DNA from 4 places in the Parabacteroides timonensis genome. Region 1 is predicted to be linked to each of the others. Evidence: riboswitches for the same ligand, from Rfam matches in the RefSeq annotation. Region 1 holds a riboswitch; each other region holds the start of a gene.

What was found. Region 1 has a riboswitch for cobalamin ahead of BQ7394_RS12220 (ABC transporter substrate-binding protein). Riboswitches for the same ligand answer to the same signal wherever they lie in the genome.
Region 2: it holds a riboswitch for cobalamin, as region 1 does, so the genes downstream of both, BQ7394_RS03845 (TonB-dependent receptor) here and BQ7394_RS12220 (ABC transporter substrate-binding protein) in region 1, are expected to answer to the same signal.
Region 3: it holds a riboswitch for cobalamin, as region 1 does, so the genes downstream of both, BQ7394_RS01335 (cysteine-rich CWC family protein) here and BQ7394_RS12220 (ABC transporter substrate-binding protein) in region 1, are expected to answer to the same signal.
Region 4: it holds a riboswitch for cobalamin, as region 1 does, so the genes downstream of both, BQ7394_RS24460 (TonB-dependent receptor plug domain-containing protein) here and BQ7394_RS12220 (ABC transporter substrate-binding protein) in region 1, are expected to answer to the same signal.

What each region holds. Positions count from the first base shown of each region.
Region 1 is NZ_LT669941.1:1,141,737-1,147,414, reverse strand. It holds gene BQ7394_RS12235 (formate--tetrahydrofolate ligase) at 1-931, opposite strand, end outside; gene BQ7394_RS12230 (hypothetical protein) at 1,324-1,776, shown strand; gene BQ7394_RS12225 (precorrin-2 C(20)-methyltransferase) at 1,862-2,560, opposite strand; cobalamin riboswitch at 2,698-2,901, shown strand; gene BQ7394_RS12220 (ABC transporter substrate-binding protein) at 2,951-4,111, shown strand; gene BQ7394_RS12215 (iron ABC transporter permease) at 4,121-5,158, shown strand; gene BQ7394_RS12210 (ABC transporter ATP-binding protein) at 5,161-5,678, shown strand, end outside.
Region 2 is NZ_LT669940.1:787,837-793,514, forward strand. It holds gene BQ7394_RS03835 (DUF6383 domain-containing protein) at 1-239, shown strand, start outside; gene BQ7394_RS03840 (O-acetylhomoserine aminocarboxypropyltransferase/cysteine synthase family protein) at 560-1,840, opposite strand; cobalamin riboswitch at 1,959-2,161, shown strand; gene BQ7394_RS03845 (TonB-dependent receptor) at 2,294-4,654, shown strand; gene BQ7394_RS03850 (hypothetical protein) at 4,667-5,678, shown strand, end outside.
Region 3 is NZ_LT669940.1:126,795-132,472, reverse strand. It holds gene BQ7394_RS01350 (acyl-CoA carboxylase subunit beta) at 1-1,408, opposite strand, end outside; gene BQ7394_RS01345 (acyl-CoA carboxylase biotin carboxyl carrier protein subunit) at 1,410-1,931, opposite strand; gene accC (acetyl-CoA carboxylase biotin carboxylase subunit) at 1,968-3,482, opposite strand; gene BQ7394_RS01335 (cysteine-rich CWC family protein) at 3,484-3,699, opposite strand; cobalamin riboswitch at 3,759-3,957, opposite strand; gene BQ7394_RS01330 (anaerobic ribonucleoside triphosphate reductase) at 4,244-5,678, shown strand, end outside.
Region 4 is NZ_LT669941.1:4,275,297-4,280,974, reverse strand. It holds gene BQ7394_RS24465 (TonB-dependent receptor) at 1-2,245, shown strand, start outside; cobalamin riboswitch at 2,318-2,516, shown strand; gene BQ7394_RS24460 (TonB-dependent receptor plug domain-containing protein) at 2,647-4,707, shown strand; gene BQ7394_RS24455 (sirohydrochlorin cobaltochelatase) at 4,734-5,678, shown strand, end outside.

The DNA of each region.
Region 1 (5,678 bases):
CGAAGAACTTTTCTGCACCCAGATCGGCACCGAAACCAGCCTCCGTAATAACATAGTCACCGTAAGTAAGAGCCATCTTAGTAGCGATTATCGAATTACATCCGTGTGCGATGTTGGCGAACGGACCACCATGAACGAATGCAGGTGTATTTTCCGTTGTCTGTACCAGGTTAGGCAGCAATGCATCTTTCAGCAATACAGTGATCGCTCCGGCAACTCCCAGATCGTTTACTGTGAACGGTTGATCATCGTAAGTATATCCCAGCAGGATATTACCGATGCGACGTTTTAAATCTTCCAGGTCGGTAGCCAAGCAAAGGATTGCCATCATTTCGGAAGCAGGAGTGATATCGAATCCTGTTTCGGTCGGGATACCGTTGGCAGAACCACCCAATCCGGATACAATATTACGCAGGCTGCGGTCGTTCACGTCGAGTACGCGTTTCCATTTGATCTCTTTCAATCCTTCACAGGTATTGCGTGTCTGATAAATATAGTTATCCAACAACGCTGTGATCATATTGTGAGCAGAAGTTACGGCATGGAAATCTCCGGTAAAGTGTAAGTTGATGTTTTCCATCGGCAACACCTGGGCATAGCCACCTCCGGCTGCTCCACCTTTCATACCGAAACACGGACCTAATGAAGGTTCACGCAGGGCTGCAACTGCCTTTTTACCGATCTTGTTCAGACCGAGGGCAAGGCCGATAGAAACCGTTGTCTTCCCGATTCCAGCTTTGGTAGGAGTGATAGCTGTAACCAGGATCAGGTTATGTTCTTTGATTTTTTCTTCATCGATGAGATGGAGAGGCACTTTGGCGATGTAACGACCATAGTTCTGAACTTCCTCGCGCGGAATGCCTAATCCTGTAGCAACTTCCTTTATTTTGCGAAGGGAAACTTCTCTTGCAATTTCTATATCCGATTTCATGTGCTTATGTAAGTTTAAGAAGGAACAAAAGTATATTATTTTTAATTAAATAACAAAATGTCACAATGAAAGGTTTCCGGTGGGAGTGGAGATATTATATTGCTGTCATATTGATAAAAGATGCTAAAAGAAGAATGGAAACAAATCTTTGTCATCTTAAAGTGGTACTTTTTGATGTATTTGTCATCTTTAGTTGGCAAAAATAATGCATTTAGATAGTTTTGCTCTTAAAGAATTATAAAATATGGATAATAGATTGTTGTGTATAACAAATTGATTAATTTTGTGTCGTCACGATAGCAAAATATAATAAACAGCAGGCTTAGGGTGATAAAAAGAAAGTGTGTAGCGATTTTAAAAACTTCGGTTTATGTAATTAAGGAGATTTGATTATGACAACAATGAGATTTAGTTTGGCAGGTGTAGCTTCAAAAGAGGTAGAAACAGGATCATGGATAAGAACAATTGCAGATTGTTTGGGGATTCATATGTTTTCAAAGATGAGTCCTTCGGTTAGTACGAGTAATGTAGGTTGGGATACAACCAAGCAGAAGGAAATCCAGGATCTTCATCATTATGCCGTCCGCAATTTGATCCCGAAGGCTGGTGTTTACCAGATGGAATTGCTTGAATCGTTGGCACAATCTGCTTCCATATATTCACCGGAAGAAGTTGAATCTCTTTATAATGAAACGAATAAAAAGATCGAAGAGATCAGTAGTCATATTTCAGGTGTGTTGGTAAGTGCGCGTGAGTTGTGTAAGTCAGGGCACCAGAACTGGGAATCTGTTCAGTCACTCCGGTATCATATGAACCGTTTGAGTAACATTATAGAATCAGTATAGTTTTTGCAATACAATATCGATAGATTTTACCTTTAATATCCCCGTCATTTCCCAGAACTACTCTGTTTTAGGCTTATGATGGGGATTATTGTATGATCATCAATGAAAAATAGGGGTACACTTTATCCGCTATAATCTTCTTATCGGAAGTATAATATTCTTTTTCTGTTCCCACATTTTCAAAGTAATGGAACTGTGTCTGCGGATGCTTCCGGATACAGTCGTGTACGGCTTCCACACATTGTGACAGTTTCATAATGACGATTACATATCCGGCATGTATTTTTTCACTCAACTCTTCGGTAGAAGGTGTTCCGGGAATGACAACGATCTGTTCTTCCTGTTTGACAATATGCAACCCAGCTAAGGCTCCTGCTGCAATAAAAGCCGGAATCCCGGCAATACGCTGTACAGCGATCCCAGTGTCTGTAAGTTTGTCGTATATGTATTGTATGGATGAATAGAAACCAGCATCCCCTTCGGCAACGATGACAATCCGTTTACCTATTGCATGGTTTGCCACAGCCTCATTGTATAAACTATCGTAGGCCTTCCAAGCTTCTGTACGGTCTTTACTCATAGGAAGCATAAAGCATTGGATGGCAATTTCATTTATATCTAAAGCACGCACGATATCTGCCGCACGTGAAAGAGAATCTCCCTGCTTATTCCGGGTAGCCGGGCAATAGATTATATCTGCCTGCTGAAGTTGTTTAAGCCCTTTTACAGTGATAAGTTCCGGTTCTCCGGGACCTAATGAAACGAAGCTGATAGGATGTGTCATTTGCTCTTGTTTTATTCGGAGGGCAAAAGTGCTTAAAATAACGGAAGTCTCCAAATAAACTACTGAACAATATCAGGGGTGAAGCGACATTCTCAGTAAATAACAGTTCCGTATGCGAATGGTTCAGTTTTTCTTATTACTTTTGCGCTCGAAATCGGTTCTGTAAAACTCCTGTTCACGGAGACAGATTAAAAGGGAACCGGGTGTAAATCCCGGACAGTCCACGCTGCTGTGAAGCTTTATAAACATCCTGATAATACCTTTTGCCACTGGTCTTTGCGATCGGGAAGGCATTCGGGATGGAAGTAAGTCAGAAGACCTGCCATTTTTTGCATAACGATTGTCCTCGTGGGTTTGGACGGTTTGTGTCGGATAAAAAACAATATGAATATGAACAAGTATTTAGTAGGTTGTTGCCTGGTTACGCTATTGGCTACATCGTGTGCATCAAAAGGAAATCAGCAGGAGAAAGAGAATGTTTCTTCGCAGCAAACGACTATGACGGATAACCGGGTTCAGGTAGCGCCAAAGTATGCCGAAGGTTTTCAGTTGACTTATGCCGACGGTTATGTCCTGATGGATATACATGACCCGCAGAATGAAGAAAGCACGCATTTCCTGTATGCATTGGTTCCCCGTGGGACGAAGCCGGAAGGTATTCCTGCCGATTATACGGTGATCGAAACACCTGTGCGTAGTGCCATTTGTATGACCTCCCTGCAACTCTCCAATTTCATTAAGTTGGGAGCGGAGGATAAGGTAGTCGGTATCACGAGTACACGCCATCTGTTTAATAAGACTATCAATAATCAGTTGAAGGAAGGAAAGACAGCGAAGATCGGGATCGAAGGTAATTTCGATAATGAAGTGATTATGAGTATCAATCCCGACCTGATCCTGATCTCTCCCTTTAAACGTGGCGGATACGAGACGATGAAAGATATCGGTATTCCTCTGATTCCTCATCTGGGATATAAAGAAATGACACCACTGGGACAGGCTGAATGGATTAAGTTTGTCGGTCTGTTACTCGGGATAGAGCAGGAAGCCAATGAGAAATTCTCAGCTATAGAGAACCGCTACAACGAACTGAAAGAGCTGACTGCCGAAGGTAAAGTACAGAAACGTCCTATCGTGTTCAGTGGCGAAATACATGGTGGCAACTGGTATGCAGTAGGAGGAAAGAGTTTCCTTGCACAGCTTTTCAAAGATGCCGGCGCTGATTACTTTTTGAAAGACGACGATCGTTCCGGCGGTGTGACGCTCGACTTCGAGACCGTCTATAACCAGGCCGATGAAGCCGATTACTGGCGTATCGTAAACAGCTATCCGGGAACATATACTTATAAATCCCTGAAAGATCAGGATCCCCGTTATGCAGACTTCCGTGCCTTCAAGGAAAAAGGAGTGATCTACTGTAATATGCGGGAGAAACCTTTTTACGAGAGCATGCCGACTGAGCCGGAGGTTGTATTGGGCGATTTATTGCATATCTTTCATCCGAATCTGCTGCCGGATCACACGCCTGTCTATTATGATTTACTTAAATAAATAGGGACGATGAAGTATTCTAATACTATCCTGATGCTTTTGATCCTTGTCTCGATCGTCGTGTTGTTGTTTCTGAATCTGGTGTTGGGATCTGTTTCGATTCCCTTCCATTCGGTTTGGAATATCATCTGCGGCAATGGAGACGAACCGGTCACCTGGCAGAATATTATCTGGAAATCACGCTTTCCGCAAGCCTTGACGGCATTAGTAGCCGGAGCCGGATTAGCGATCAGCGGGCTTCAGATGCAAACCGTATTCCGTAACCCTTTGGCGGGACCTTCTGTGTTGGGTATCAGCTCCGGTGCAAGTATGGGAGTCGCTTTCGTTGTCTTACTGAGTGGAAGCCTGGGAGGCGTGGCGTTGAGTAAGCTGGGCTTTATGGGAGAGATTGCCTTATCCATTGCGGCCATAGTCGGTTCCTTGTCTGTCATGGCACTGATCGTTTATGTCTCGCAGAAGGTAAAAGGGAATGTGACACTATTGATTATCGGAGTGATGATCGGTTATGTGGCAAATGCCGTGATCGGTGTGTTGAAATTCTTTAGTGTGGAAGAAGATATCCGTGCTTATGTAATCTGGGGGCTGGGAAGCTTCTCACGTGTCTCCGGTAATCAGATGATGCTTTTTGTAGCGATTATGGCTATCCTGATCCCTCTTTCATTTCTATTGATAAAGACATTAAACCTGATGCTTCTCGGCGACGGTTATGCCCGTAACCTGGGACTGAATATCAAACGGGCACGCCTGCTCGTTATCACCTCTGCCGGTGTATTGACTGCTATCGTGACCGCTTACTGTGGTCCGATCGTCTTCCTGGGACTTGCTGTTCCTCATCTTTGCCGTGCCATTTTCCAGACCTCCGATCATCGCATACTGATGCCCGGTGTCTTATTTGTGGGGGCAGCCCTGGCATTGGCTTGTAACCTGATTGCACGTATGCCGGGATTCGAGGGAGCTTTGCCGGTCAACTCGGTAACCGCATTGGTCGGTGCTCCGGTCGTTGCTTCCGTATTATTCCGCAGACGTAAAAACGAACTGAACGAATGAGTATGAAAGAGGCAACTATTCAGATAAACGATCTCTCTATCGGCTATCATTCCAAGAATGATACAAAGCTGGTAGCTAGCCATATAACGACAACAATCTACAGTGGCGAATTAACCTGTCTATTGGGAGCCAATGGCGTCGGGAAGTCTACTTTATTACGTACCTTGTCCGCTTTTCAGCCTCGTATATCCGGCGAAATAGCACTACTGTCCCGCGATATACAGGACTATAGTGATAAGGAGCTTAGCACTATAGTGGGAGTGGTACTGACAGATAAGTGTGAGATACGTAACATGACTGTCCGGGAATTGATCGGGATGGGACGCAGTCCGTACACCGGTTTTTGGGGACGGTTAGGGAAAGAAGACAAGCAGATCGTAGAAGAATCTATCTCCCTGGTCCGTATCGAGAACCTTGCTTCACGCATGGTGCACACCCTTTCCGACGGTGAACGGCAGAAGGTCATGATCGCCAAAGCGCTGGCGCAGGAGACACCTGTTATCTTTCTCGATGAACCGAC
Region 2 (5,678 bases), on a different contig from region 1:
CTAGCGAAGATCCTGTTGCTAACGAAACAATCGGTACAACTACTGTAAGTGTAATTGCTGGTAACGGTGATATCACAATCAAGGGTGCTGCTGGTAAGAAAGTTGCTATCAGCAACGTTCTTGGTCAGACAATCGCTAACACAGTTCTTTCTTCTGACGACGCTACAATCTCTGCTCCTGCTGGTGTAGTTGTAGTAGCTGTTGAAGGCGAAGCTGCTGTTAAAGCAATCGTTAAATAAGAAATAAATAATAATTAAAAGAATGCTTCTCTACTCTTCCCTTCGGGGAAGGGTGAGTAGCCTGTGAAGGTGAACAGATTGGAAGCGCAATTTTAGTAATAAAAATAAAATAAAGTTCATCCATGAGTACCACTGTGAAGTGAGGAAATGGACAAAAAAACAACCCCGTCGATATTTATTGTCGATGGGGTTTTGTTTTTAAAGAGCTCCAGGAAACTGAGTCTATTATGTTAAATAGAAAAACCGTATTATATAGAAGACGATTCCTGACGGAAAGCATCTTTCATATAATACGGTTGTCTTATATGAACTAATAATTCTTATTGATTCAAAGCCTGCTCAATATCCGCAATAATATCGTCCGCACTTTCGATACCGACAGAGAAACGGATCAGATCCGGAGCAATACCGGCTTCCTTCAACTGTTCGTCTGTCAGCTGGCGGTGTGTATGGCTTGCCGGGTGAAGCACACAAGTACGTGCGTCTGCTACGTGAGTAACGATAGCTGCCAGCTTCAAGCTATCCATGAACTTGATAGAAACCTCACGTCCACCTTTCAGGCCGAATGACAACACGCCACATGAACCGTTCGGCAGATATTTCTTTGTCAGGTCATAATACTTATTCCCTTCCAGATCCGGATAGTTCACCCAAGCAACCTTGTCGCAGTTCTGTAACCATTTAGCAACAGCCAATGCATTTTTACAATGCTGTGGCATACGTAAATGCAATGTTTCCAGACCCAAATTCAACAGGAATGCATTCTGTGGAGACTGGATAGAACCCAGGTCGCGCATCAGCTGGCTGGTTGCTTTCGTGATATAAGCCATCTTGCCGAATGTCTTTGTATAAGTCAGTCCGTGATAAGATTCGTCCGGCTGGCAAAGGCCCGGATATTTGTCGGCATGTGCTTCCCAGTCGAAGTTGCCGCTGTCGACGATACAACCACCGACAGCAGTCGCGTGTCCGTCCATATATTTAGTTGTAGAATGTGTTACGATATCAGCACCCCATTCGAACGGACGGCAGTTGATCGGTGTTGCGAATGTATTGTCGACGATCAAAGGCACACCGTGGCTATGAGCGATACGGGCAAACTTCTCAATATCCAACACCATTACTCCCGGATTGGAGATCGTTTCGCCGAACAATAACTTTGTATTCGGACGGAAAGCCTTACCGATCTCTTCTTCGCTGGCATCCTGATCGATGAAAGTGCATTCGATACCCAACTTCTTCAAGGTAACGGACAGCAAGTTGTATGTACCTCCATAAATACCAGTTGCACTTACAATATGATCGCCGGCTTCACAAATATTGAAACAGGCAAAGAAATTGGCCGCCTGTCCCGATGAAGTCAACATGGCGGCAACACCACCTTCCAACGCCGCTATTTTGGATGCTACGGCATCATTTGTCGGGTTTTGCAGGCGGGTATAAAAATAACCACTCTCTTCCAGGTCGAACAATTTAGCCATCTGTTCGCTGGTTTCATACTTGAATGTAGTACTCTGATAGATAGGAAGTACACGAGGCTCTCCCTTTTTAGGTTGCCAACCACCTTGTACACACAAAGTTGCCGGCTTGAATGAATTGCTCATATTTTTTATGTTTGCTATGTAATTATATTCTGCAGACAAAAGTAAAGAATAGTTTGTTCTGTTTACACAAATCTTCGATCAATTATAAAAAATACACTATTGTTTCAAAATAATCTGTACCTTTGTACCCAATTTTGGTGTCACGTTTCCAATTCCACGGAAAAGTGATGAAAAGGGAATCAGGTGAAAATCCTGAACAGACCCGCTGCTGTAAGCTCCGCCAAAGTCTTTGAGCACGACTCAATCCACTGTTCGCAATGAATGGGAAGGACGTTCAAAGATGGAGTAAGTCAGAAGACCTGCCAAGATAACAAGTTTAAAGCTTTCGGGAGATAAGGCTAAAAAACATATGAGAAAGAACATTCATCTACTTACCGGAGGTTCTGCCTGTTCATGTGTTCTATTGTTTCTTTCATCGAAAGCATGTAAAAAACAATTAATGAATTTGGTGAAATGAGAGGTTTCATGCATGTACTTCTGTTATTGATTTGTTTGTTCCCTGTAAGTCTGGCGGCACAGAATAAAGTGATTTTATCCGGCGAAGTAAAAGAAAAGGATGGGACACCACTCCCGTTGGCTACTGTCGCTATAGAAAATACGACTTCGGGAACGTATACCGACGATCGGGGACGTTATTCATTGTCGGTAACTCCCGGTAAACGTACCCTTATAATTAGGCTGTTAGGTTACAACACCATAAAAACCGTTGTCGATATCCGTAAAAATACGACAATGAATTTCACAATGGAAGAAAACTCCATAACCCTGAATTCGGTTGAAGTATACGGTAAAACGAAAACCCAACAGGTAAAAGAAAGTGCTTTTTCTGTCAATGCGTTGGATGTTAAACCACAGATCAACACACTTAAGAATCTGAATGAAATGGTGAACCGGACAACCGGCATTAAGATCCGGGAAGAAGGTGGAGTCGGTTCAGACTTTGACTTGTCTATCAACGGAATGTCGGGTAACTCCGTCCGTTATTTTATCGACGGAATGCCTTTGGACGCCAAAGGCAGCGGTGTTTCACTGGCTAACCTGCCTGTTAATATCATCGACCGGATCGAAATTTATAAAGGAGTGGTACCAGCCAGCCTGGGAGCAGATGCGTTGGGAGGAGCAATCAACATTATTACTAACCAGGTGAAGAAGAATTACCTGGATGTTTCGTACGGTATCGGTTCTTTCCATACACACAAGGCTGATTTGAATGCACAATTTGTAGATCCAAAGACAGATTTGATCATCAGGCCGACTATCGGAGTCAATTATTCGAAGAATGATTATAAGATGAAGGATGTTGAAGTGTGGGATGAAAGTGCACGTGATTTTGTATTGGTAGACCGTAAACGTTTTCATGATGATTATTTCTCTTTTCTGGGACAATTGGAAGTCGGGTTTGTCAATAAATCCTGGGCAGATGCATTCTTTATTTCAGGTTCTTATTCTAAAGTAAATAAAGATTTGCAGACCGGGTCTATCCAAAGTAAAGTATATGGTATGGCAGAAAGAAAGGTAGATGCCTGGAATATTTCAGCTCGTTACCTGAAGCAGGATTTTTTGATCAAAGATTTAAAATTAAATGCCTCTCTTTCGCATACCTGGGATCATTCACTGACAGTCGATACTGCATTTCGTAAATATGACTGGAATGGAGATTACATCAATAGTTCACGAAACGAAATTACCGGACGTGACCGTTCGTTACGTCATTATAAACGTCCGCTGACCATTATCCGTACCAACTTAGATTACCGCTTTAACAACAATCATTCTCTTAACCTGAATTATTTGTTAAGCCGTACAGGAAATGACCGTTATGACGAGATCGATACCGAATTTGAACCATCGAATGACGTGTTGGCAAAACACATTTTAGGTCTGTCATACAATCAGTCGTTTTTTAGTGGGAAGATGGATAACACATTCTTTGTAAAAGATTATATCAATCATTTGGATATCCAGCAACAAGATTTATACTGGATTACCGGTTCTAACAGTATGCCTTCTTCTTCTACAAAAAATAATATAGGTTACGGCCTTGGTACACGTTACTCTTTTTGGGAAGAATTATCATTGAAAGCTTCCTACGAGCATAGTGTGCGACTTCCCTTGGCCCGTGAATTACTCGGTAACGGTACAACGATCTATCCGAATGTTAAATTGAATCCGGAGAGCAGTAACAATGTCAATCTGGGTACTTATGGAACAGTTCGCCTGGCACCCGGTCATCTTTTATATTATGAAGCAAACGGATTTTATAGGAATGTGGAAGACTACATTCATGCTGTCATTTCTGAAGCAGAAGGTATGATGCAATATGAGAATGTATCGAGTGTTGATATCAAAGGAGTAGAGGGTGAAGTTCGTTATACCTGGAAAGATTGTCTGCAAGCAATAGTCAATTGTAGTTACCAGGATGCCCGTGATAAACAGGAATATAAAGCAGATGGAAAGCCGTCTATCTCTTATAATAATAAAGTACCGAATCGTCCGTGGCTTTTCAGTAATGCGGAACTGAATGTCACTTTACGCGATCTGTTCCAGAAAAACAGTAAGTTGCGTCTGGGATATCATTATCAGTATGTGCATTGGTTTTTCCTGACTTGGGAAGGATTTGGGGTATTAGAAAGTAAATCGAAAATCCCGACACAGCATCTGCATACAGCCACTCTTTCCTATTCGTGGAATAAGGACCGGTATAATATCTCACTAGAGTGTAATAATCTCTTTGATGATACATTATATGACAACTATATGCTCCAGAAGCCGGGACGTTCGTTCTTCTGTAAATTTAGGCTATTTATTAATTAAATGTATATATAGATGAAAAAGTTTCAATTATTCGCCTGCGCATTTGCCGCAGTTTTATTTAGTTTATCTTTTAATGCTTGTTCGGATGACGATCCGGAAATAGATCCTGAAAATCCTGAAAATCCAGAGAATCCGGAAAACCCGGAAGAACCGGAAACGCCGGCTTCTACTACTCACTTTGACCTTTGGGTAACAGTTGGTGCTACTGGTGGTATGGGGTCTACTGATGCTATCCTGGTAAAAAGCGTAGATTCTTTGACTGAACAACCTACTATCGACTTTAAGAATGATGGTGTGGATGTTACGGCTACTATAAAAGAAGAAACTATCTACAAAGGCAAATACTATTATCAGGTTCCTGTCTCTGCAGATCGTTTTGCTAAATATCAGATTGTTGGAAATAAGTTAGAAACGGTTGCCCAACAAATTTTTGTTAAGAATATATTTAAAGATCGTCGTTATACTCATGCTTGGATCGATGATAATACATTGGTTATCATGGCTGCTAATGGTGCGGCAGATAAAGTGATCTGGACTAAACTGAATGCTACGGATATGAGTATTCTGGGTGAAGGTGAACTGGCTTTGGAAGCTCCGGAAGGTGATAAGTTTAGTACTTCCGGTTTAGCTAAATATAGAAAATCAGATGATAAGATAATCTACTTCTACCAGCATAAGAAGGAAACTAAAAACTTCTATGCTGCTTTTATCAATGCAAAAGATATGACTGTAGAGAAAGAAGTGAAGGAAGATCGTGCAGAGATGATGGCTGGAACGGCTTATGGCGAATTGCTGCAGGATAAGATGTTCTTCGATGAAAACGAAAACCTGTATCTGGCATGTAATAATGTTATCGAGGGTGCACCGAGCACAACTCAGCAATATGGTCGCTTACTTCGTATCAAGAAAGGCGATTTGGATTTTGATAAATCTTATTTAGGACATGATTACAGTAAAGGTAAAATAATCACAGCCAGCTATCTGACAACAGGTAAAGCTCTTCTTTACATCATGGACCCGGATT
Region 3 (5,678 bases), on a different contig from region 1:
GCTCGGCTGCCCGGTACGGATTTGAAAAGTTTTCTGCATATTCTGCCATTGCCTGCACTTTTTCCTCTCCTGTCGCTTTCCTGTACAGGATATTGACAGCCCCTTCGGCTCCCATCACGGCAATTTCAGCCATCGGATAAGCCAGATTTATATCGGCTCCGGTCGGCTTGCTCGACATCACGATATAAGCTCCTCCATAAGCCTTACGGGTAATCAGCGTGATTTTAGGCACCGTTGCTTCGGAATAAGCATAAACGATCTTGGCTCCGTGCCGGATAATACCATCATGCTCCTGCTGGCAACCGGGTAAAAATCCGGGTACATCTTCAAAAGTGATCAACGGTATATTGAAACAATCACAAAAACGGATAAAACGTGCTGCCTTGTCTGATGCGTCGATATCCAGTACCCCTGCCAGAAAAGCTGGTTGATTGGCTACTATACCGACTGAACGTCCTCCCAAACGGGCAAAACCGACTACGACATTTTTAGCAAAATGAGGCATTACCTCAAAGAAATAATGATTATCGACCACCGGTTCTATAATGTCCTTGATATCATAAGGTATATTCGGATCATCGGGAATAACCTGCTGCAAAGCTTCTTCTTCACGGCGAATATCATCCGTACAGGAGATCACCGGCGCATCTTCCATATTATTTGAAGGCAGGAAACTCAGCAACTCACGAATGCTCATCAACGTTTCTTCTTCCGTGTCGCACATAAAATGAGTCACACCACTCTTGCTGCTATGTGTATAAGCACCTCCCAGTTCTTCCTTGCCGACCTCTTCATGTGTAACGGCTTTCACCACATCCGGACCGGTTATGAACATATGGCTCTTCTCCTTCACCATAAAGATAAAATCGGTCAATGCAGGAGAATAGCAGGCACCGCCCGCACAAGGCCCCAGAATCGCCGATATCTGCGGAACAACACCCGAAGCCATCGTGTTCTGGTAAAAGATGGAAGCATAGCCCGCCAGGCTACTTACCCCTTCCTGGATACGGGCACCACCCGAGTCGTTCAGGGCAATAACCGGGGCTCCGCTTTTCAAAGCCAGTTGTTGAACCTTTACGATCTTAGCGGCATTCGTGGCACTCAACGTTCCTCCGTAAGCCGTAAAGTCGTAGGCATAGACAAATACCTGCCGCCCGTCTATCTTTCCATAGCCGGACACGATACCATCTCCCGGGATCTTATTCTTATCCATACCGAAGTTCGTACAGCGATGGACAACAAACTTATCCAATTCGTTAAATGTACCTTTGTCCAGCAACATATCGATACGTTCGCAGGCAGTCATCCGTCCGGATTCGTGTTGCTTTTCTATACGTGCAATCCCTCCTCCCTGTGAAGCCGCATTGTCACGTTCTTCAAAGGTTTTATACAATTGTTCCTTTCCCATTTTATTCTTCCTTATCTTTTATTACGTCCAACGTCAGAAGAACCTGGTTGCTTGCCACCGAGTCTCCTTCTTTTACCAGCACCTCACGCACCTTACAGGTTGAACTAACCTTATAATTACTCTGCATTTTCATCGCTTCTATCACTACGACAATATCGCCGGCTTCCAGGCTGTCGCCTTTCTGCACCAGGACTTTCATTACTTTTCCCGGCATCGGGGAAACGATTTTGTTATCCTGACGTTCTTCACCGCCCTTACGCATACGCAGATACTTAGTCTGCGAATCCACAATATCAACATTATATGACAGGAAATGCGTATTCACCGTATAATTCTTGCCTCCTTCACCACGAATCAACTCGGCATTATACGAAATACCATTATGCAAGATCGAACAGGCTCCGTTCTCCGCCATCATAATATCGACTTCATAAGGAACACCGTCAATCGTCAACTGAACCTTATTCCCTTCTTTACTGACCAGCGAAACATCCGCCACTCTTTTTCCTATATGTATTTCCATAACGAATAATTTTCTAATGTACTACTATGCCAATCATTAAATACGTAAGACCCCCTTTTGCAGGCCGAACTCACGCCAGCGGCTGATCGGACGATTGTCGGATCCCTGCCCGGACTTATTTTCTTCTAGGTTGATCAGATAATCCATATAAGCGGCAATCATAGCTACATTTTCGGTTTCCGTGCCACTTTCACTTACCGGATGCTGCAATTGTTCTGCATGCTTTTCAATAAAAGAAGTATCATATTTCCCTTTCACAAAATCGGAAGAATCCATGATGCGGCGCAGATAACTGATATTTGTTTTCAGACCGGTGATCTTGTACTCATGTAACACACGCCGCATCCGTTCGATAGCATACTGGCGTGTCGTCGCCCATACGATCAGCTTTCCAATCATCGGGTCATAGTAAACAGGAATTTCATATCCTTCATACACATAACTGTCTACACGGACACCAATACCATTGGGTTCTGTCAGTTGGCGTATAACACCGGGCGAAGGCATAAAACCGGCATCGGTATCTTCGGCACAGATACGGCATTCGATCGCATGACCACGCTGTACAATATCTTCCTGCCGGATATGGAGCGGTTCGTTGTTTGCCACCCTAATCTGTTCTTTCACCAGATCGACACCCAATACCTCTTCCGTAATAGGATGTTCCACCTGCAAGCGGGTATTCATCTCCAAAAAATAAAAATTCCGGTGCTTATCTACCAGAAACTCGATAGTACCTGCTCCGGAATAATTAACGGCCTTTGCTGCTGCAACTGCCTTTTCTCCCATATTTTTCCGTAACTCAACCGTAATAAACGGAGAAGGACTCTCTTCTACAATCTTCTGGTTACGACGTTGAACCGAACATTCACGTTCACACAGGTGGATCACATTTCCATGGTTATCACCCAATATCTGGAACTCGATATGATGTGGTTCTTCCACGAACTTCTCCAGATAAACCGTATCGTCACCAAAAGAGGAAAGAGATTCCGAGCGGGCAGAGTTATAAGCCTCCTCCACTTCATTCTCATTATGAATCAGGCGCATCCCTTTTCCACCGCCTCCCATAGAAGCTTTCAGCATCACCGGGAAACCGATCTCTTTACATATACGAAGCGCTTCCGCTGCGTCCTGCAGAGGTTGTTGGGTACCCGGAACTACCGGAACACCAGCCGCAATCATCCGCTTACGAGCCGAGATCTTATCGCCCATTGCTTCCATCGTTTCTGCTGTAGGACCGATAAATATAATATTCTCCTCTTTGCACCGCCTGGCAAAATCGGCATTCTCGGAAAGAAAACCATACCCCGGGTGAATGGCATCTGCCTGATGCTCTTTTGCTGCCCGGATAATCTTTTCTATATCCAGATAACTCTCTTTGGATGCAGCAGGTCCTATCAGACAAGCCTCATCTGCATACAAGACATGACGCGCTGCCCGGTCGGCTTCCGAGAACACAGCCACCGACTGTATTCCCATCTCCCGGCAGGAGCGCATAACGCGTACGGCGATCTCACCGCGGTTCGCTACCAATACTTTTTGAATCATATTAATGTTTTAACCGTTTATAACGAGGATTCACTTCACATGCATAGAAGTATTTCTTTATTTCATTCAGGCATGCACTGCACAGGCACCCCGGATAATGCAATTTCACATAGGCTAGCTGAAGCTCGTCCAGCTTTACGGGCGCACAATGACAAGCGGATATATCATCCACCCGGCAAACAAAGGAGATACCACAACGCGGACAATCTTTCTCCATGATCTGATATTTTTTATAATAAACAATCTTTTCGAACCCGTATCCTAACCCACGAGGATATGAGCCTTTAATGAATGGCAGGTCTTCTGACTTACTCCCATTCTGAAGCCTTCCCGACCTTCGTCAGTGGCATAAGTTGTTTTCAGAATGTTGAACGGAGCTTCACAGCAGCGGGACTGTCCGGGATTTACACCCGATTCCCTTTTAATCTGTATCACCCGACCAGATAATACAGAACCGATTCGGCGACAAATGTAGAGAATTTATTACACATTTTACTCCAAATTGTGCATATTTTTTATTGGAACACATAAGAGGCTGATAATACAACAGTTAGAAGAGAGCTCATCCTTGACTATCCTTTTTGGGAAAACATTTTTACTTCAAAAATCAAAAAGTTTTCCACTTTTACTAATTTCATATCTAACAATCAGATGTTTGACATAATTTAACTCGTTAAAAGTTTTCCAAAAAGAACACCATATATAGTTTAAACATACCTTTGTCTAAGTAAAAACAACATAAATATATTATCAATTTTATCATGATACAAACAGTTATCAAACGGGATGGACGTATCGTCGGATTTAATGAGGAGAAGATAGTAACAGCGATACGAAAAGCCATGCTGCATACAGAAAATGGGGAGGATTTGCAGCTGATCCGCCAGATTACGGATCATATTTCATTCAAAGGAGAACCGCAAATGACAGTCGAAGCGATACAGGACGCAGTCGAACTGGAACTAATGAACAGTAGCCGTAAGGACGTTGCACAGAAATATATCGCTTACCGCAATCAGCGCAGTGTTGCCCGTAAAGCTAAAACACGCGATATGTTCCTGGAGATTATCAACATCAAATCGAACGATATCACGCGCGAAAATGCCAATATGAATGCAGATACCCCTGCAGGCATGATGATGAAATTCTCCAGTGAAACCACCAAACCGTTTGTCGACGATTACCTGTTGAGTGAAGAGGTAAAAGAGGCCGTTGCAAACAACTACCTGCACATTCATGATAAAGATTATTACCCGACCAAGAGCCTGACATGCGTTCAGCATCCGCTGGACCGCATCCTTAAATATGGATTCTCTGCCGGACATGGCGAATCACGCCCGGCAAAACGCATCGAGACAGCCAGCATCCTGGGCTGCATCTCCCTGGAAACAGCTCAGAACGAAATGCACGGCGGACAGGCTATCCCCGCTTTCGACTTCTATCTGGCTCCTTACGTACGTAACAGCTTTATTGAAGAGATCAAGAACCTGGAAGACCTGAACGGCGTGAATTACTCACATCTGTATAATAAAGAACTGGACGACTATGTAACGCGTCCGCTGGATGGCCTGAGCGGTGACAAACGGATCATACAGCATGCTATTAATAAAACTGTCAGCCGTGTCCATCAGTCGATGGAAGCTTTCATTCACAATATGAACACCATTCATTCACGCGGTGGTAACCAGGTGGTGTTCAGCTCTATCAACTACGGCACGGATACTTCAGCCGAAGGGCGTTGCATCATTCGTGAGATATTGAAAAGTACTTATCGTGGTGTCGGCAACGGCGAAACGGCTATCTTCCCGATCCAGATATGGAAAAAGAAACGTGGCGTCAGCTATCTGCCGGAAGACCGCAACTATGACTTGTACGAACTGGCATGTAAAGTGACTGCCCGCCGTTTCTTCCCGAACTTCCTGAACCTGGATGCTACATTCAACCAGCATGAAGACTGGAAAGCGGACGACCCACAACGCTATATGTATGAGGTAGCAACCATGGGATGCCGTACCCGTGTATTCGAGAACCGCTTCGGACCGAAGACTTCCATCGGACGCGGAAACATTTCTTTCTCGACTATCAACATCGTACGCCTGGCTATAGAATGCATGAGTATAGAAGATAAAGAACTTCGTATCGCCCGCTTCTTTGCCAAGCTAGACGAAATGCTGGAAATTACTGCACGCCAGTTGC
Region 4 (5,678 bases), 3.1 Mb from region 1:
TGCTATCAGTTGGATAGTAGTATCTATGTTCGCTCAAACCGCCCTGAAAGGGAAAGTCGTAAACGCTGAAACCAACGAACCTGTCGTAGGAGCCAATATCCGCATAGACCATAGCCTGGCAGGATGCACAACCAATGGTAAAGGAGAATTCAATATCAGCAACCTGCCGGAAGGTGAACATACGCTGAGTGTAACACATGTTAGTTTCCTTCCCCAGAAATATACCGCAGACAGCCAGGATGAAAATATCCTGATCAAGATGAGCGAAAGCTATATCAACCTGGGACAAGTCGTTATAACCGGTACGGGAACCCACCGCCGCATGACCAACTCTCCTGTCCCCATACAGGTGATCACAGCCAAAGACCTGGGAAATGCCAACGTAACCAACCTGGAAGATGCCCTGGTCAAACTGACTCCGAATGTAACAACCATGACAAACGGAATGGGAACGACACTGAGCCTGAACGGCATGAACGAAGACTATATGCTACTGCTGGAAAACGGTAAACGCCTGACCGGTGACGACCGTTATACACGTATCAATATCGCCAATATAAAGCGTATCGAAATCCTGAGCGGGGCAGCTTCCGCCCTTTACGGCAGCGATGCAATCGGCGGCGTTATCAATATTATTACAGATGATACCAAGAATGCGGTGAATGTATCCAACTACACCCATTATACCAGTAAAGGACGGTTCAGCGAAAATATAAATGCAGACGTAAATGCCGGTAAATTTTCATCTTATACTTCATACCAGCGCAGGGAAGCGGATAACTGGCAAGTGAATGATCTCGACGAAAACGGCTATAAAACAGGCCGCCCGATGTCTACCGGATTCCTCTCCGACAATATCAGCCAACGTTTTGCTTACAATGCAACCGACCGCTTATCTTTCTACGTACGTGGTAATTACTATGACTATAACACCCGCCGACCGGAAACAGCCACTTACTTTAAGAAAGGAAAGAAGAAAGATGAAAACGGCAACCCGATCTATGAAGAGACACAGGCTTATACCTATAACATGGCGCATGAAACCTACACCTATGGTGCCGGTGCCAAATATATGATCAACAAATCCGCTTACATCGATGCTGACTTCTTTGCCGACAATTACACCTCAAAATATGACTATTTCCTCAAAACCGGAGATTTCGAACGCGGCGATAAAGAAACCCGTAAAGAAACGACTTATTACGATGCAACCGTAAAAGGTATTTTCAAACCTAATACGTGGAATAAAGTATCCACAGGTATCGAGTATATCAATGAAAACTTCAGAAGCCAATCGGATAACATCAGCTTCAAGAGCATGTATACGATTGCACTTTTTGCACAGGATGAAATTACGATACTAAGAAACCTACAGGCCGTATTAGGCGTGCGCTATCTCTACAATGAGAATTTTAAAAACTATGCCACTCCAAATGTTGCCCTTATGTACAAACTCAAAGGATTTAATTTCCGGGCATCGTACGCAACAGGCTTCCGTTCGCCCACATTGTCCCAACTATACGCAACGGACGAATCGAAAACTTCAAGCCGTTATACGATTGGAAACCCCGACCTGAAACCGGAAAAGAGTAATTTCTTTTCACTGAACGGCGAATATACATGCTCACGTTTTTCAATATCGGCCACCGGATTCTACAACGATATTAAAGACATGATCGATTACCGCGTATTAAGCGATGAAGAGATTCACCAGATGGGACTGGATGAGCTTCATGAGAAATTCTCTACCATCCGTCAGCGCGACAATGTGAACCGGGCTAAAATCAAAGGGATCAGTGTAAACGCAAATATTTATGCAGGAGCCGGATTCACCGTAGGCGGAGGTTACATCTACACAGACAGCGAAGCTAAGACACTGGAACACGACAGCAAAACCGGAACTGATATTGTCGTAATTACTCCTGTCGATAAGAGCGTAAAGAATGCAGCCAATGTACATGCACGTTGGGATCATGACTGGAACAACTACCACCTGAATGTAAACCTGAGCGGACATATCCAGGGCGAACGCTATTCCAGCACATACGGCTACGCCCCGAAATACCAGCAATGGGATTTGAACACCCGCCACTCATTCAACCTAGACGCATTTATCCTGGAACCGGGAATCGGTATCGAAAACTTATTTAACAACCGCGACGACCGCCCCTGGAACAGTAATTTCTCCACGATAAACCCCGGACGGGCCGTTTACATTAGTCTGGCTGTGAAATTCAAAAAGTAAAACAGATAGAAATCAAAGACATAGATACTACATTTTTTTAGTAAAAGAATCATATAATAAAATAATGTAGTATCTTTGCACCCACGATTTAGTAATCAGTTTGTTTCGCAGACTGATTCAAGGGAATCCGGTGTAAATCCGGAGCTGTACCTGCAGCTGTAAATCCTCATTATGTTGGTTAGAAGTTCTAATGCCACTGTTTCAATAGTCGAAATGGGAAGGTTTCTAACCAGAGGAAAGCCAGAATACCTGCTAAATTTATTTTATAATAAACACCAAGCTTCCAGGTTCAGAAGTCTGTGTCCATTCGATTATACGTTTACCTACGTAAAAGCCCTTGCGACATTCCTTTTAAGAAGAGAAACTTGATGTTTTATTTATCAAACTAAATAAAACAGAATATGAAGTATCTGCTATTGGCTTTCATTCTACTATGTAGCATGCAATATGCCTATGCGCAAAGTATCCTGAGCAAAGACGGGAAAGAACTGACGGTACAATTAGATGAAGTAGTAATAACCGGAACCGGTACCGAACATTATCTGAAAGACGCTCCCGTACAGACAGAAGTCATTACCAGCAAAGCGCTGGAACAATATCAGGCTCGTAGCATGGAGGACCTTTTGGGAGGACTTTGCCCTTCATTAACCTTTCATGAAGGCGACATGGGCGGACATCTGCAAATGAATGGCCTGGATAATGACTATATCCTGATTCTAATAAACGGCAAACGTATGAACGGGGATGTGGGTGGACAAAGCGATCTCAACCGAATTAATATAGCCGATATCGAGAGAGTCGAAATCGTAAAAGGAGCCTCCTCTTCTTTATATGGTAGCGACGCTATCGCCGGTGTTATTAATATCATCACCAAAAGGAACAGGGAAAAAATCAACGTCACTAATACGACCCGCGTGGGAGAATATGGTGATATACGCCAAAGCAACACGGTCGGCATTCAAATAGGAAAACTGAACTCTACAACTTCTTTCAATTACAAACATACGGATGGTTGGAGAAACACGGATATGGAATGGGACCAGCACCAGTTGAAACCCGGCTCTGTCAGCAAAACTATCAACCGATCGGACAATTATACGATCAACGAATTTCTCTCCTATAAAGTAAATGATAAACTGGAACTGACCGCCGAAGGTTCGCATTACGAACGTTGGTTATATCGTACATTCGGAGCTTATAAGTATTATCCGTATAATTACTATTATCGCAATTATACATTGGCAGGTGGCGCAAAGTGGAAACTAGAAGGCAGGAATTATCTTACTTTCGATATCGATTATGGCAGGTTCGGATATTTTTACGATTACACCCATGATGCCTATACCGATTACTTTATAGATAATAAACGTGTCACCTTTTTTGCCGGTCAACGTCTCAAACAAAAGATACAGAAACAACTGACAGGACAAGCTAAAGGCGTTTTCTATTTCGGAGATTCACATACGCTTAACACTGGTTTGGAGTATTTGTGGGAGAATCTCGAATCGCCTCATCACATGGACAATCGTACTTCAGCATCCGTTTACACCTTATCGGCTTATGCACAGGATGAATGGACACTGGCGGACCGGTTTATCGTCACTGCCGGACTACGCGGTGTATATCATAAAGAATTCGCAGCAAGAGTGACTCCCAAAGTATCCGCCCTTTATAAATTGAACAATTTCAACCTGCGCGGTACATGGTCGCTCGGATTCAAAGCTCCAACCACTCAGGAACTTTATTACGATTATATCGGCACCATGATGGGAAAGCTGAAGGCCTATTATGGGAACAGCGATCTGAAACCGCAGACATCTCAATATGTATCACTTGGAGCAGAGTTTATTTCAGATAAGTTCCAGGCGAGTGTTACCGGATACTATAACAGTATCCATGATATGATCGCTTTGACAACAGTTCCCACTTCAGCAGAAAACAAGCTGCTGGAAGTAGAGGAAACAAAAAAATATAAGAACCTGTCGAAAGCCAGAGTGTATGGCGTGGATTTCTCATTTACATACAAGATAACAAAAGACCTCGCATTAGGAGGCGGATACAGTTATACTGATGCAAAAGCCCTTTATGTGGATGATGAATTTGACCCACGCTACATGCAATATATCCCCATAGATGCTACCTCTAATCACAATGCAACGCTCAACGCGACATGGGGACATACATGGAAACGCTATCGGTTAGGCGTTGGTCTTTACGGGAAATACCAATCCAAACGCTTTTATATGTCGGACGACAATGCGGACGGATATAATATCTGGAGGATCAACACAAGTCATTCGCTGTTGAAGGTCAAACATTGGGATTTGACAGGCAATGTGGGGGTTGATAATATTTTAAACTATATAGACACCACCCCGTTCGGACGCAATCACGGAACAACAAGTCCGGGACGTAATTTCTACCTGTCTATTACAGCCAAGTTCCATAATAGAAACAAGTAAATCAACATCTTTTAAAATTTATATTTATGAACAAATTTAAGTATTGCCTTATGGCTGCCGCCCTTATGACGGTAACAGCTGTCGGATTTACATCCTGCGGCGACGACGATGACGTAGAAAAAACAGACAATCCGGCAGAACCGGTAGTAAAAGCCGCAAAGACGAAAGATACGGCCATTTTACTTTGCTCTTTCGGAAGTACTTATCACGAAGCAACTCACGTTTATGATGAAACTGTCAAAGAATTCAAAGAAGCTTTTCCTGAAGCAGATGTTTATCTGTCTTTTTCATCAAACACTTGTATCGGACGACTGGAAGCTACACGCGATGAAGCTTACTATCATATAGACCAATGGCTGAATGCCTTTGCTGAAGCTGGTTACACGAGAGTTGCCGTACAGTCGTTACACGTTATTCCGGGTGAAGAATATCTTTCTGTTATGAATACTACTGTAAAGAAAAACTTCATGATCCGTGATTATCCAAGTGTAAATGTATTGAAAGGTGCAAACCTGTTAGCTGAAGATGAGGATACAGAAGCTGTTGCAGAAGCTTTGTATAGTCATTACAAAACATCATTGGCTGACAAGCATAATATCTTGTTGCTGATGGGTCACGGAAACCCGAACGACAGCTATAATGCCAACCAGAAATATGCCGATATCGAAGTTGCCATGCAAGCAAAAACAAGCAGCAAAAATGTATTTGTAGGTACTGTGGATTATGGTAAAATGTTATTCTGGCCGTTAAATGAAAAGACAGAGCAACCTCTGGATACTCCTAATCCTGAATGTATTTATTCAAAACTGATGGATTACTGCAAAACAAATAATCTGGAACCGAAAGACATCAATGTATTCCTGGCTCCGTTCATGTCTATTGCCGGTGACCATGCTCACAATGACCTATGGGGTCTGGAAGACGGAGATGACGCTAGTCTGGCTACTCCGCAATCAGATAATTGCTGGCGT